4 regions of the Pseudomonas sp. RT6P73 genome follow, and region 1 is predicted to be linked to each of the others. Evidence: predicted binding sites of a transcription regulator. Region 1 holds the regulator's gene; each other region holds the start of a gene.
The links. The regulator sigma-54, encoded in region 1, starts transcription at its own class of promoters, with help from an activator protein. The targets are predictions, from matches to a motif close to ANTGGCATNNANNTTGCTNT.
Positions count from the first base shown of each region.

Region 2: a site for sigma-54 is predicted at 2,042-2,061, ahead of ACYZT6_RS07590 (CmpA/NrtA family ABC transporter substrate-binding protein). Genes of this name have one in related genera too.
Region 3: a site for sigma-54 is predicted at 1,959-1,978, ahead of flgB (flagellar basal body rod protein FlgB). Genes of this name have one in related genera too.
Region 4: a site for sigma-54 is predicted at 1,518-1,537, ahead of ACYZT6_RS06060 (flagellar basal body rod protein FlgF). Genes of this name have one in related genera too.

Region 1 covers NZ_JBUBUV010000002.1:419,135-422,896, forward strand. The annotation lists gene ACYZT6_RS02075 (HPr family phosphocarrier protein) at 1-239, opposite strand, end outside; gene rapZ (RNase adapter RapZ) at 255-1,112, opposite strand; gene ptsN (PTS IIA-like nitrogen regulatory protein PtsN) at 1,115-1,579, opposite strand; gene hpf (ribosome hibernation-promoting factor, HPF/YfiA family) at 1,592-1,900, opposite strand; gene ACYZT6_RS02095 (RNA polymerase factor sigma-54) at 1,975-3,468, opposite strand; gene lptB (LPS export ABC transporter ATP-binding protein) at 3,739-3,762, opposite strand, start outside.
Region 2 covers NZ_JBUBUV010000002.1:1,545,051-1,548,812, reverse strand. The annotation lists gene rmf (ribosome modulation factor) at 422-637, shown strand; gene ACYZT6_RS07595 (quinone-dependent dihydroorotate dehydrogenase) at 930-1,949, opposite strand; gene ACYZT6_RS07590 (CmpA/NrtA family ABC transporter substrate-binding protein) at 2,181-3,392, shown strand; gene ACYZT6_RS07585 (ANTAR domain-containing response regulator) at 3,408-3,762, shown strand, end outside.
Region 3 covers NZ_JBUBUV010000002.1:4,178,866-4,182,627, reverse strand. The annotation lists gene ACYZT6_RS19570 (chemotaxis protein CheV) at 1-777, shown strand, start outside; gene cheR (protein-glutamate O-methyltransferase CheR) at 824-1,651, shown strand; gene flgB (flagellar basal body rod protein FlgB) at 2,021-2,428, shown strand; gene flgC (flagellar basal body rod protein FlgC) at 2,432-2,875, shown strand; gene flgD (flagellar hook assembly protein FlgD) at 2,891-3,613, shown strand; gene flgE (flagellar hook protein FlgE) at 3,645-3,762, shown strand, end outside.
Region 4 covers NZ_JBUBUV010000002.1:1,224,520-1,228,281, reverse strand. The annotation lists gene flgG (flagellar basal-body rod protein FlgG) at 1-677, opposite strand, end outside; gene ACYZT6_RS06060 (flagellar basal body rod protein FlgF) at 723-1,463, opposite strand; gene ACYZT6_RS06055 (sigma-54-dependent transcriptional regulator) at 1,849-3,414, opposite strand.

The DNA of each region.
Region 1 (3,762 bases):
ACCAGCGCATCCAGCGCTTCCTGTTCCTGATGACCTTCAGTACTCAGGTAGATTTTGGTGCCCTTGCCAGCAGCGAGCATCATCATCGCCATGATGCTTTTGCCATCGACCGTGGATTCCGGCGTGCGTCCGACTCTGATCGTGCAATCCTTGAACTGACCGGCGACACCGACGAATTTTGCCGAAGCGCGGGCATGCAAACCCAGTTTGTTGATGATTTCGATTTCCAGAGCAGGCATCGCGATGTGAATCCTTTAGCTGAGGTCGCGGTGGCGAACCTGGACGTTCTTCAGGGATTGTTGCAGGACCTGGCCCAGACGTTCGGTCAGGTAGACGGAGCGGTGATGCCCGCCGGTGCAGCCAATGGCAATGGTGACATAAGCGCGGTTGCTGGCGGCAAAGCGCGGCAACCACTTGAGCAGGTACGTGGAAATGTCCTGGAACATCTCTTCGACGTCCGGTTGTGCCGCCAGATACTCGGCCACCGGTTGATCAAGCCCGGACTGATCGCGCAGTTCCGGCTTCCAGTAAGGGTTGGGCAGGCAGCGCACATCGAACACTAGGTCCGCATCCACCGGCATGCCACGCTTGAACCCGAATGACTCCACCAGGAACGCAGTGCCGGCTTCCGGCTGGTTCAGCAGACGCAGCTTAATGGTATCGCGCAGCTGATACAGGTTCAGGTTGGTGGTGTTGACCTTAAGGTCGGCCAGGTCGGCGATCGGGCCCAGCAACTGGGTCTCGTCTTGAATCGCCTCGGCCAGCGAGCGATTGGCGTTGCTCAGAGGGTGGCGACGACGGGTTTCCGAAAAGCGTTTGAGCAACGTTTCTTCATCGGCGTCCAGATACAGCACATCACATTTGATATGCCGGCTGCGGACTTCTTCCAGCAGCTCCGGAAACCGCGATAGATGACTCGGCAGGTTGCGCGCATCGATGGATACGGCAACCAGCGGTTGTGCCAGCTCGGTATGAATCAACGCGCGCTCGGCCAGTTCCGGCAGCAATCCGGCGGGCAGGTTGTCGATGCAGTAGTAGCCGTTGTCCTCGAGAACATCGAGTGCGGTACTTTTACCTGAGCCGGAACGGCCGCTGACAATGATCAAGCGCATGATTAGTGACCGTTTTGCTCGCTCAGAACAACCTGATACAAGGCTTCATTGCTCGAGGCGCTGCGCAGTTTTTCGCGCACTTCCTTGCGATCGAGCATGCTGGCGATCTGGCGCAGTAGCTCCAGGTGCGCATCGGTGGCGGCTTCCGGGACCAGCAGAACGAACAGCAGGTCAACCGGGGCGCCGTCGATGGCGTCGAAATCGATGGGTGCATCGAGGTGCATCAAGGCACTGATGGGTGAGGTGCAACCCTTGAGACGACAGTGGGGGATGGCGATGCCGTTTCCAAAACCAGTCGAGCCAAGTTTTTCACGGGCGATCAGAGCCTCAAAGACATCTTGCATCTCCAGATCCGGTACTTCTTTATGGATAAGGTTGGCAATTTGCTCGAGGGCTTTCTTTTTGCTGCCGCCCGGCACGTTCACGAGGGAACGGCCGGGGGTCAGGATGCTTTCAAGTCGGATCATGGGTTGGGAGTGTTAACGACCGGTCGCGCCCTGGAGGAGGCTTTGGGTCTTTTCCTTATGCTTTTTGAGTTGTTTATCGAGCTTGTCGGTGAGTGCGTCGATCGCCGCGTACATATCGGTATGTTCCGCGTTGGCGACCACTTCATTCCCGGGAATATGCAGCGTGGCTTCGATTTTCTGCTTGAGCTTTTCGACCGTCATCGTGACCTGCACGTTGGTGATCTTGTCGAAATGCCTCTCCAATCGTTCGAGTTTTTCGCCGATGTAGGTGCGAAGAGGTTCGGTCACTTCCAGTTGGTGTCCACTGATGTTGACTTGCATACAGCTTCTCCTTCGTTGCCAGTGCATAAAGCGGCAGGCAGAAATGCCTGCCACTGGAACGCTGTGGCGTGGCTCTACATCAACCGCTTGCGTTCGCTCGAAGGCGCGATCCCGAGGGATTCGCGGTACTTGGCGACGGTGCGGCGAGCCACCTGAATGCCTTGTGCCTCCAGTAAACCAGCGATCTTGCTGTCACTCAACGGCTTTTTCTGATTTTCCGCGGCAACCAGTTTTTTGATGATCGCGCGGATCGCTGTGGACGAGCATTCACCGCCTTCGGAGGTGCTGACGTGGCTGGAGAAAAAGTATTTCAGTTCATATATGCCCCGAGGGGTATGCATGAATTTCTGCGTGGTCACCCGTGAAATCGTCGATTCGTGCATCCCCACCGCTTCGGCGATGTCATGCAGCACCAGTGGTTTCATCGCTTCGTCGCCGTACTCCAGGAAGCCGCGCTGATGCTCGACAATCTGGGTGGCCACTTTCATCAGGGTTTCGTTGCGGCTTTGCAGGCTCTTGATGAACCAGCGAGCCTCTTGCAACTGATTGCGCATGAAAGTGTTGTCGGCGCTGGTGTCGGCGCGGCGCACAAAGCCGGCGTACTGGGCGTTGACCCGCAGCCGTGGCACCGATTCCTGGTTCAGCTCGACCAGCCAGCGCTCATTGTCCTTGCGCACGATCACGTCAGGAACAACGTACTCGGCTTCACTGGACTCGATCTGCGAGCCCGGACGAGGGTTGAGGCTCTGCACCAGCTCGATCACCTGGCGCAGTTCATCTTCCTTGAGCTTCATGCGGCGCATCAGCTGGCTGTAGTCGCGGCTGCCTAGCAGGTCGATGTAATCAGTGACCAGACGCTTGGCTTCGGCCAGCCAAGGCGTCTTGGCAGGCAGTTGGCGCAGTTGCAGCAGCAGGCATTCGCCCAGGTTGCGGGCGCCAATGCCGGCCGGTTCGAATTGCTGGATGCGGTGCAGGACGGCTTCGATCTCGTCCAGCTCGATGTCCAGCTCCGGATCGAAGGCCTCGAGAATTTCTTCGAGGGTTTCGTCCAGGTAGCCCTGATTGTTGATGCAATCGATCAGGGTCACGGCGATCAGGCGATCGGTGTCGGACATCGGTGCCAGGTTCAGTTGCCACAACAAATGGCTTTGCAGGCTTTCACCGGCTGATGTGCGGGTGGTGAAATCCCACTCGTCGTCATCGTTGCTCGGCAGGCTGCTGGCGCTGGTCTGGTAGACGTCTTCCCACGCGGTATCGACGGGCAGCTCGTTGGGAATGCGCTCGTTCCAGTCACCTTCCTCGAGGTTATCCACCGTCGGGGCGGTTTCCTGGTAGGAGGGTTCCGAAACATCGGCGTTGGGGAGTTGTTCGGCTTTGTCGGCCAAAGGGTCGGCGTTATCGAAGTCGTCGCCTTCTTCCTGGCGTTCGAGCATCGGATTGGACTCCAGGGCCTCCTGGATTTCCTGTTGCAGGTCCAGGGTCGACAATTGGAGCAGGCGGATGGCCTGTTGCAGCTGCGGTGTCATCGTCAGCTGCTGGCCCATTCTCAAGACTAGCGATGGTTTCATGGCAGGGGCTTAACACCTTATTCGCCGGCGCACATGCGCCATCCACTACAGGGCGCCGAAGCGCCAAACATAAGCAAATTATATGCCCGAAACTGCAGCGTTTGCCTAGAGCGCTGTAACAATAAAAACTTTTAAAGTCTTGTTGACGAGCTGCCCTTGCCGATAGCTGAACATCTTTGAGGCCGGCGTTTGCCTAGAGCGCTGTAACAATAAAAAAGTATTGATTTTTTATCGAGACAAGCGCCCGGACACAGCCAGACACGTCAGCGCTTACAGGCGGAACTCATGGCCCAG
Region 2 (3,762 bases), 1.1 Mb from region 1:
CACCCGTGCTGCTCAGGTTAGAAGAGCTTAGATGCACGGGCAGATAAAAAAGTTAATGCAACAAAATGTCATAAGTCGACCCTTCGTCGAATAGTCCTCCTGCTCAACAGGAGCCATTCTCACTAAAGGATTAACCCCATCATCCTGCGGGGGGCCGATCATACAGGGCTTTGGCCAATAAACATGGGACAAACATCGCGTTACTTATGGCCTTAGCATCTTTCTGGTTACGTTCTTATGACAAAACGATCATTCCCTCGATGTGACGCATTGGTTAGAACTCAACACAGGTTGACGTCGCAACGGCGTCAACACCTTGGCTCGCGACGCCGGCAGCGAGCCCCAACGGCAGAAGTTTTTCTGCCAGACCTCAATTGAGGTCGACGCGATAAATACAGTCAACAAGTGAGGGCAACACCCTATGAGAAGACTTAAGCGTGATCCGTTGGAAAGAGCATTTTTGCGCGGATATCAATATGGCGTTGGTGGCAAATCCCGTGAGCTTTGCCCATTTACTCTACCGTCGGTACGTCAAGCCTGGATTAACGGCTGGCGAGAAGGACGCGGCGACAACTGGGACGGTATGACCGGCACTGCGGGAATCCATAGACTCAACGAACTTCACGCCGTCGGCTAACACAGGGCACAACACTCCGACACGACAATCTGATTACGAAACGACTTACCACGCACGCCCCATCCGGGCGGCGGGCTCCGGCCCAGGGGCTCCTTCGAGGAGCCCTTTTTTATGCCTGCTTTTTGCCGAAACGCAATTCCCTTGTAGCAGCTGCCGAGCCTGCGAGGCTGCGTTCGGCTGCGAAGCAGTCGTAAAATCAAGCACCGCGGTCTTGCTCATACACCGTGCATGCAGGGTTTACGACTGCTTCGCAGCCGAACGCAGCCTCGCGGTGCTCGGCAGCTGCTACAAGTCAGCGTAGGGCGGCGATAGCGTCGACGGACTCGCGAATCAACGCCGGGCCTTTGTAGATGAAGCCGGAGTAGAGCTGCACCAGGCTCGCACCCGCGGCGATTTTCTCGGCCGCGTGCTTGCCTTCGGTGATGCCGCCCACAGCGATGATTGGCAACCGACCGGCCAGTTCGGCGGCCAATACCTTCACGGTGTGGGTGCTCTTGTCGCGAACCGGAGCGCCGGACAGACCGCCCGCCTCGTCACCGTGCTCCATGCCTTCAACGCCCACACGGCTCAGGGTGGTGTTGGTGGCAATCACCGCGTCCATCCCGGTTTCGATCAACGCCTGCGCGACCTGCGCGGTTTCTTCGTCGGTCATGTCCGGCGCGATCTTGATCGCCAGCGGGACATGTTTGCCGTGGCGCAACGCCAGTTCTGCGCGACGGGTCGCCAGATCGGCGAGCAATTGCTTGAGCGAATCGCCGAATTGCAGGCTGCGCAGCCCCGGGGTGTTCGGCGAGCTGACGTTGACCGTCACGTAGCTGGCGTGGGCGTAGACCTTGTCCAGGCAGATCAGGTAGTCGTCGACCGCGCGCTCAACCGGTGTATCAAAGTTCTTGCCGATGTTGATGCCCAGCACGCCTTTGTACTTGGCCGCCGCCACGCGGGCCAGCAGGTGATCGACGCCGAGGTTGTTGAAACCCATGCGGTTGATGATCGCTTCGGCATCCGGCAGACGGAAAATCCGTGGTTTCGGATTGCCCGGCTGCGGACGCGGGGTGATGGTGCCGATTTCGACAAAGCCGAAACCCAGCTGGGCGAAACCGTCGATGGCCGCGCCGTTCTTGTCCAGACCGGCCGCCAAACCTACCGGGTTCGGAAACTCCAGCCCCATGACGTTCACCGGCATTTTCGCCGGTGCCTTGCACAGCAAGCCGTTGAGGCCCAAACGCCCGCCCGCGCCGATCAGGTCCAGGGACAGATCGTGGGAGGTTTCCGGGGAAAGTTTGAACAACAGCTGACGGGCCAGGGTGTACATGGGTGGTTTTGACTCGAATGGCGGCGAAATGAGGCGGCGATTATAGCCGGGCATCGCGGTCGCAAGCGAGGTGCGCAACAAAATCGGCGGGCGATGGCATATGCCTTGCACCAGCAAAGGCATCAGCACTCATGCCAACGACGGGATGAGTCGAAAGACAAAGGCGTCGTCACTTGGCCTTGCCCTGGCAAGCAGCCCGGTACGGCGCTTTTTTTTGGAAGGTGTTTAGCCATGAATGAAACCACAGCGGGCCCGTTGGCCTGGGTCAATGGCAGCGATGCCCCGGAAAAGACCGAAATCAATCTTGGCTTCATGGCCCTGAGTGACTGCGCCTCGGTGGTGGTCGCGGCCACGCAGGGTTTTGCGCAGCCTTACGGCCTGACCCTGAACCTCAAGCGCCAGTCGTCCTGGGCCAACCTGCGGGACAAACTGGTCAGCGGCGAACTCGACGCCGCCCACAGCCTGTACGGTCTGATTTACGCCGTGCACCTGGGCATCGGCGGCGTGGCGCCGACCGACATGGCGGTGCTCATGGGCCTGAACCAGAACGGCCAGAGCATCAATCTTTCTCACGGCTTGCAAGCGTTGGGGGTGACCAGTCCTGAAGCACTGGACCGGCACGTGCACCAAAGTCGCCCAAAACTGACCTTCGCCCAGACATTTCCCACCGGCACCCACGCCATGTGGCTGTATTACTGGCTGGCGAGCCAGGGCATCCATCCGTTGCAGGACGTCGACAGTGTGGTGGTGCCACCGCCGCAAATGGTCGCGCACCTGCAAGCCGGGCGCATCGATGGCTTCTGCGTTGGCGAGCCGTGGTCCGCCAGCGCGGTGAAGCAGAATCTGGGCTTCACGATGGCGACAAGCCAGACCATCTGGCCCGATCACCCGGAAAAAGTCCTCGGTTGCACCCGCACCTTTGTCGAGCAATACCCCAACACCGCCCGGGCGCTGGTGATGGCGATCCTCGAAGCCAGTCGCTTCATCGAGGAAAACAGCGAAAACCGTCGCAGCACCGCGAAGCTGTTGAGCGCCCCCGAATACCTCGATGCGCCGCTCGATTGCATCGAACCGCGCTTGCTCGGCGACTACGCCGACGGCCTCGGCAATCGCTGGCAGGACCCGCACGCACTGCGCTTCCATGCGGACGGTGAGGTCAACCTGCCGTACTTGTCCGACGGCATGTGGTTCATGACCCAGTTCCGCCGCTGGGGTTTGTTGCGCGACGACCCGGACTACCTCGGCGTGGCCCGTCAGGTCCAGCAACTAGACGTGTACCGTGAGGCCGCCAGCGCAGTCGGTGTTGTCGCCCAAGGTCAGGACATGCGCAGTAGCCAGTTGATCGACGGCAAAATCTGGGACGGCTCCGACCCGACCGGCTATGCGCGCAGTTTCAAGCTGCACGCCATGAGCGACAGCTCACCCCTTCTCGCCAGCCGCTGACAGGAGACTGCGAACATGTTGCGTATCCTGCTGATCAACGACACCGCGAAGAAAGTCGGTCGCCTGAAAGCCGCCCTGACCGAAGCCGGGTTCGAGGTAATCGACGAATCAGGCCTGACCATCGACCTGCCCGCGCGCGTCGAAACGGTGCGTCCGGACGTGATCCTGATCGATACCGAGTCACCGAGCCGCGATGTGATGGAGCAAGTGGTGCTCGTGAGCCGCGATCAGCCGCGGCCGATTGTGATGTTTACCGACGAACACGACCCCGATGTGATGCGCCAGGCGATCAAGTCCGGGGTCAGTGCCTACATCGTCGAAGGCATTCACGCACAACGCTTGCAGCCGATTCTCGACGTGGCTATGGCCC
Region 3 (3,762 bases), 3.8 Mb from region 1:
CCCAAGTCCAGTCCTGTCGTGTGCGGTGTGGCAAATATCCGGGGGGCGACCATTCCGATTCTTGATCTGGCAATGGCGACCGGCTCCGGCGCACTTAAAGATCAGAGCAATCCCTTCGTAATCATCACGGAGTACAACACCAAGACCCAGGGTTTCCTGGTGCGGTCGGTGGAGCGCATCGTCAACATGAACTGGGAGGAGATTCATCCGCCACCCAAGGGCACGGGACGCGATCATTACCTGACAGCTGTGACTCGGGTCGACAATCAGTTAGTCGAAATCATCGACGTCGAGAAAGTGCTGGCGGAAGTGGCGCCGACACCGGAAGCGATTTCGGTCGGCGTGGTGGATGTCGAAACCCAGCACAAGGCGTTGTCCTTGCGCGTATTGACGGTCGATGACTCGTCGGTGGCGCGCAAGCAGGTGAGTCGTTGCCTGCAGACGGTCGGCGTCGAAGTGGTGGCGTTGAACGATGGCAAGCAAGCGCTGGATTACTTGCGCAAGCTGGTCGATGAGGGCAAGAAGCCGGAAGAAGAGTTCCTGATGATGATTTCCGACATCGAGATGCCGGAAATGGACGGGTACACCCTGACGGCCGAGATCCGCAACGACCCGCGCATGCAAAAGCTTCATATCATCCTGCATACTTCGTTGTCGGGTGTATTCAATCAGGCAATGGTCAAGAAGGTCGGTGCGGATGACTTCCTTGCCAAATTCCGTCCTGATGACCTGGCATCCCGGGTAGTCGACCGGATCAAAGCAGCAGATATCAGCTAGGGGCCTTCTGCCCCTGGTGGTTAACACGATTTAAGAGGCGGCATCTTTGTCTACGGGTAATTTGGATTTCGAACAGTTCCGGGTATTCCTGGAAAAAGCCTGTGGCATTTTGCTCGGTGAAAACAAGCAGTATCTGGTCTCGAGCCGTCTCAACAAACTGATGGAGCAGCAAGGCATCAAGTCTCTGGGGGAGCTGGTTCAGCGCATCCAGACCCAGCCGCGCAGCGGTTTGCGCGAGATGGTGGTGGATGCCATGACCACCAACGAAACTCTGTGGTTTCGTGACACCTATCCGTTTGAAGTCTTGAAGAACAAGGTGCTGCCCGAAGCAATCAAGGCGGCCCCGGGCCAGCGCTTGCGGATCTGGTCGGCGGCGTGCTCGTCGGGTCAGGAACCGTATTCGTTGTCGATGTCCATCGATGAGTTCGAGCGCGTCAACATGGGCCAGCTGAAGATGGGGGCGCAGATTGTGGCCACCGACTTGTCCGGCACCATGCTGACCAACTGCAAGACCGGCGAGTACGACAGCCTGGCCATCGGCCGTGGTCTGTCGCCCGAGCGCCTTCAGCGTTACTTCGACCCGAAAGGGCCGGGACGCTGGGCCATCAAGGCGCCGATCAAGAGCCGCGTGGAGTTTCGCTCATTCAACCTGCTGGACAGCTACGCGGCCCTGGGCAAGTTCGACATCGTGTTCTGCCGCAACGTGCTGATCTACTTCTCCGCCGAGGTGAAGAAAGACATCCTGTTGCGCATTCACAGCACGCTGAAGCCGGGCGGTTATCTGTTCCTCGGCGCCTCCGAAGCGCTGAACGGTTTGCCGGATCATTACCAGATGGTCCAGTGCAGTCCGGGGATCATTTACCAGGCGAAGTGATCCGTTGGCGTCATCAAAAAACGGGAGCCCTCATCGGCTCCCGTTTTTTTTGTGCCTGTAATTATCTCTAAAAATCACCACACCCCCTGTGGGAGCGGGCTTGCCCGCGATAGCGTCGTATCAGTCGACATCAAGGCAACCTGTGACACCGCCATCGCGGGCAAGCCCGCTCCCACAGGGGCAGTTGTTGTTCTGACGATTGGTGATAAGCGGCAGAAAAGCGGCAGGCGGCGGAAATCGGTTGCCGCTTTTCTGGCATTGCCGCCTTGCCGCAGCCGGCAAAGCCCCGGTTTACGGGCTTTTTTGAATTGGCACGCCGCTTGCTATGTCTCAGTTACGAAAAATCAGGTCACCCGAAGGTTTCCCGACATGAGCATCAGCTTCGATAAAGCGCTCGGTATCCACGAACAAGCCCTGGGCTTCCGCGCGCAGCGTGCCGAAGTCCTGGCCAACAACATCGCCAACGCCGACACCCCGAACTACAAGGCTCGGGACCTGGAATTCTCCAAAGTGCTTGCCGCACAGAACGAGAAATCCAAGGGCGGCACTTTTGCCTTGAACATGACCAACAACCGTCATATCGAAGCCGAAGGCCTGGGCAATGGCGACGAGTCGCTGATGTATCGCACGCCGATGCAGCCGTCGATCGACCAGAACACCGTGGACGCCCAACTGGAACAGTCGAACTACGCGGAAAACGCCGTCGGCTTCCAGGCCAGCTTCACCCTGCTCAACAGCAAATTCAAAGGGCTGGTCTCAGCCCTGCGCGGAGAGTAATTCATGTCTCTATCCAGTGTTTTCAACATTGCCGGTAGCGGCATGAGTGCCCAGACCACGCGCTTGAACACCGTGGCCTCGAACATCGCCAACGCCGAAACCGTCTCGTCGAGCATCGACCAGACCTATCGCGCCCGTCACCCGGTGTTCGCCACCATGTTCCAGGGCGGTCAGAGCGGCGGCAGCGATTCGCTGTTCCAGAACCAGGACGCCGCCGGTCAAGGCGTGCAAGTGCTGGGCGTGGTCGAAGACCAGAGCAACCTTGACGCGCGTTACGAGCCGAACCATCCGGCCGCCGATGCCAAGGGCTACGTCTACTACCCGAACGTCAACGTCGTCGAAGAAATGGCCGACATGATTTCCGCCAGTCGTTCATTCCAGACCAACGCCGAAATGATGAACACCGCCAAAACCATGATGCAGAAGGTCCTGACCCTCGGTCAGTGATAAGGGGCGACTCAGATGAGTGTTACCGATACCACCAGCGGCGTGAGCATCAAGGACGTCTTGGCCAATTCTTCGGTCAAAAAAAACACCAGCGCTGACGGCCTGACGGCAGCGACTAACAGCGCCACTGGCAAGAAGGCGTTGGGCAAGGATGCGTTCCTGCAATTGCTGGTCACCCAGCTGAAAAACCAGAACCCGCTTGAGCCGCAGGACAACGGTGAATTCGTGGCTCAACTGGCACAGTTCAGTAGCCTGGAAGGCATCACCACGCTGAACACGACGGTCAGCGGCATTGCCGGCAACTACAACTCCTCGCAAGCGCTGCAAGCGTCTTCGCTGGTGGGCCGCTCGGTGGTCGCGCAGACCGACACGGCGGTTGTCGATACCTCCAAGAGTTTCAACGGCACGGCCGTGGTACCGGCATCGGTGGATCCGGTCATGGTCAAGATCACCGACGCCGATGGCAAAGTTGTGCGCACCCTCAATCTGGGCAGCCAGAAAGCCGGCAGCGCCAGTTTCATCTGGGACGGCAAGAACGATGCGGGCGAAGTGGCCAAGGCAGGCACGTACAAATTCGCCGCCACCGCGACCTACGACAGCAAGGCGACCTCGCTGGTTACTTACCTGCCGGCCACCGTCAACAGCGTGACCATCAGCCAGACCGGCGGTGAGTTGATGCTGAACCTGGCAGGCCTGGGCAGCGTTGCCCTGTCCAAAGTACAAACCATTGGTATATAGAGCCGACTAACACGGCACAAAGGAGTGGAATATGTCTTTCAATATCGGCCTTAGCGGTCTCTATGCAGCCAACAAACAACTGGACGTGACCGGCAACAACATCGCCAACGTCGCGACCACCGGTTTCAAATCGTCCCGTGCAGAATTCG
Region 4 (3,762 bases), 810 kb from region 1:
GTGCTGACGTTGGACGTTTCCAGGGTGTTCTGCAGCGTGGTACCGAAACCGTTCAGGCCCGGCGTACCGACTTGCGGCGCGCCGCTGGCTGCGGTTTCCAGGAACAGGTTGTTACCCACGGCTTGCAGACCGGCCGGGTTGATGAAGTCGGCGGTCTGCAGGTTGCCGATCACCTGGTTGGCCGGGTTACCCGGAACGGTGATGGACACAGTGCCGTCGCGACCGACCGTGAAGGTCTGCGCGTCGTTGGGAATGACGATGGCCGGTTCCAGGGCGAAGCCGCTGGCGTTGACGATCTGACCGTTGGAGTCAAGATGGAACGTGCCGTCACGGGTGTAGGACGTGGTTCCGTCCGGTTGCAGAATCTGGAAGAAACCGCGACCGTCGACGGCCAGGTCGAGTGGCTGTTCGGTGGTTTGCAGGCTGCCGGCAGTGAAGTTTTTCTGGGTGCCGACGATGCGCACACCGGTACCCACTTGCAGACCCGACGGCAGTTCGCTGTCCTGGGTCGACTGGGCGCCTGGCTGGCGTTTGATCTGATAGAGCAAGTCCTGGAACTCGGCGCGGTCACGTTTGAAACCCGTGGTCGACACGTTGGCCAGGTTGTTGGAAATGGTCGTCAGGTTAGTGTCCTGGGCGGACAGACCTGTTTTGGCAACCCATAGAGCCGGAAGCATTCGATTCTCCTCGTGCGCCTGTTTTACGGCGCGACGTTCTGATAATTAGCTGATCTGCAAGACCCGAGCCATGGCCTGGTCATCGTCTTTGGCGGTGTTCATCATCTTGATGTGCAGCTCGAACTGCTTCGACAAGGCCAGCACCGAGGTCATCTCTTCCACGGCGTTGACGTTGCTCGACTCAAGGAACCCGGACACCAGTTTGACGCCCGCATCGGCTTGCGCCGGCTTGCCGTCCTTGGTGTGGATCGAACCGTCCAGGCCTTTGGTCATGTTCTTCAGGTCAGGGTTGACCAGTTTGATGCGGTCGACTTCAGCCATTACGCGCGGGCCTTCGCCCATCGCACGGATGCTGATGGTGCCGTCTTCGCCCACTTCGATTTGCTGCTCGGGCGGCACGGCGATCGGCCCGCCATTGCCCATCACCGGCATACCGTTGCCGGCCCGCAGCACGCCCAGGGCGTCCACGTTCAGGCTGCCGGTGCGCACGTAGCTTTCAGCGCCATCGGGGGTCTGCACGGCGATCCAGCCATTGCCTTGCACTGCGACGTCGAGGTCGCGACCGGTTTCAACCAGCGAACCTGGAGAGAAGTCGGTGGCCGGACGCTCGGTCATGGCAAATGCACGCGCCGGAAAGCTGTCACCAAACACCGGCATCGAACGGGCCTGTTCCAGGTCCTTCTGAAAACCGTTGGTGGAGATGTTTGCCAGGTTGTTGGCATGAGCCTTCTGCGCCAGTGCATTCTGGCTGGCGCCGGTCATTGCCACATAAAGGTACTTATCCACACTCTTTCCTCTGCATGCCGGACGTTTGCCGCCCACCGCTGTACTGCTGAGCGATAAGCAATTTGCAGACCAACTTTCTTTTGACGGCGCGAGGCCCGGCAAACAAAGGACTTGAGGGGTTTTACGGGGATTGGGGAAATGTATCGGAGACGAAAAACCGGCGGTGTTATGCCGCTAACGGCAAGTGTCGACCTCTTGGGCTCAACGAAACCCTTGTAGCAGCTGTCGAGCACCGCGAGGCAGCGTTCGGCGGCGAAGTCGTCGTAAAACCATCCAGTGCGGTGTATCAGGAAAACCTTGCATGCCGGGTTTGCGACGGCTTCGCCGCCGAACGCTGCCTCGCGGTGCTCGACAGCTGCTACAGGGATCTATGCGTTACAGGGATCTAGGTGTTGCCGGGGTCTTTACCGACTTCGTACTCACGCAATTTATTGGCAATGGTCGTATGGGAAACCCCCAGGCGCTTGCCCAGCTGCCGACTGCTCGGATGCTCGGAATACAGCCGCTCCAGCACCGCTTTCTCAAAGCGCCCGACGATCGCATCCAGACCACCCTCGAGGGAGAAATCGCCAAGCGGCTGACGCACGCCGTAATCCGGCAAGCGAATGTGCTCGGCCTTCACGGTCCCGCCCTCGCACAGGGAAACCGCCTGGAACAACACGTTCTCCAACTGCCGGACATTGCCCGGCCAGTGGTAATGACTCAGCCGCTCCATCGCCGCCGGCGCCAGCTTCGGCAGCGGGCAACCGATCTGCCGACTGGCCTGATCGAGGAAGTGTTCTACCAATGGCGTCAAACCGTCGAGGCATTCACGCAGGGGTGGGATGTGCAGCGACAGCACGTTCAAGCGGTGATACAAATCCTGGCGAAACTCACCGCGCGCGCACAATTCGGACAAGTCCACTTGCGTCGCGCAGATCACCCGCACATCCAGATAAACCTCTTCATCACTGCCTACACGGCGGAAGCAACCGTCCTGTAGGAAGCGCAGCAATTTCACCTGCAAGCGCGGGCTCATTTCCCCGACGCCATCGAGAAACAGCGTACCGCCCGCCGTCAGTTCCAGCAGCCCGAGCTTGCCTTCGGCCCGCGCGCCCTCGAAGGCTCCGGGGCCGTAGCCGAACAACTCGGTCTCGGCCATCGATTCCGGCAAACCGGCGCAGTTGAGTGCCATCAACGGTGATTGACCGCGAGGGCTCGCCAAGTGACAGGCACGCGCCAACAACTCTTTACCGGTGCCGGTTTCGCCTTCTATCAAGAGCGGCGCATCCAGCGGCGCCATGCGTCGGGCTTCGCGCACTACAGCCGCCATGACCTTGGAGCTTTGGAAGATGCTGTCGAACCCGCGCAGTTCCTGCTTGCGCACGTTATAAATGCGCTCGCCCACCCGATCAGCACGGTGCAACGTCAACACCGCGCCCGCCATGGCTTCGCTGTCGTCATGCTCTGATTGCAGCGGCGCGATGTCGGCGAGAAACACGTCGCCCTTGACCTTGACCCGCAAACCATTGATCCGCGACTTGTTGGCGCGCACCAGTTCCGGCAAGTCGAAATCCTCGGCATACCGCGACAACGGAATCCCCGGCACCTCATCCACCCGCACGCCCAACAACTGCGCTGCCGCACGGTTGGCCGCGACGATGGAGCCGCCCATGTCGATCGACAGCACCGGAAACTCCAATGCGCCGAGCAAAGCATTGAGCTCCATGTGCCGACGCTCGCTGGGCATCAGCCCTACACGCTTGACGCCAAACACCCCGGCAATCGACTCGAATTTCGGACGCAATGCCTGGAACTGAATGTTGATCAGGTTCGGGCAATGCAGGTAGATCGCGTTGCCATGCTCACCGCCGACCTCGCCGCGAGCAACGTTGATCCCGTACTCGACCAGCAAGTTGAGAATGTCGCGCAGAATGCCGATGCGGTTCTGGCAGTGGACTTTGATACGCATATAAAAGGCCTGAAAAGCGGTGAATGGGTTTAATGCCTGAGATACCCCCTGTGGGAGCGAGCCTGCTCGCGATGAGGGAGTGTCAGGCGACATTAATTTTCCTGACCCACCGCTATCGTCGGAACGCCGCCCGGAGCAAGCTCGCTCCCACAGGGGTATGTGCGGTGTCTCGGCCCTATTTATTTGCCGAGGCACGCAGATAGTCGTCAAGATTATGTGACACCTGTGCGCCGTTTCAAACCCGCAAATCTCAATAGCTGCGCGATAGGCGCCAAACCGTAACGAATACTTTACGAAAAACGACGAATTCTCCTACACATTCTTGCGCTCACCTGCTGCATCACCGCA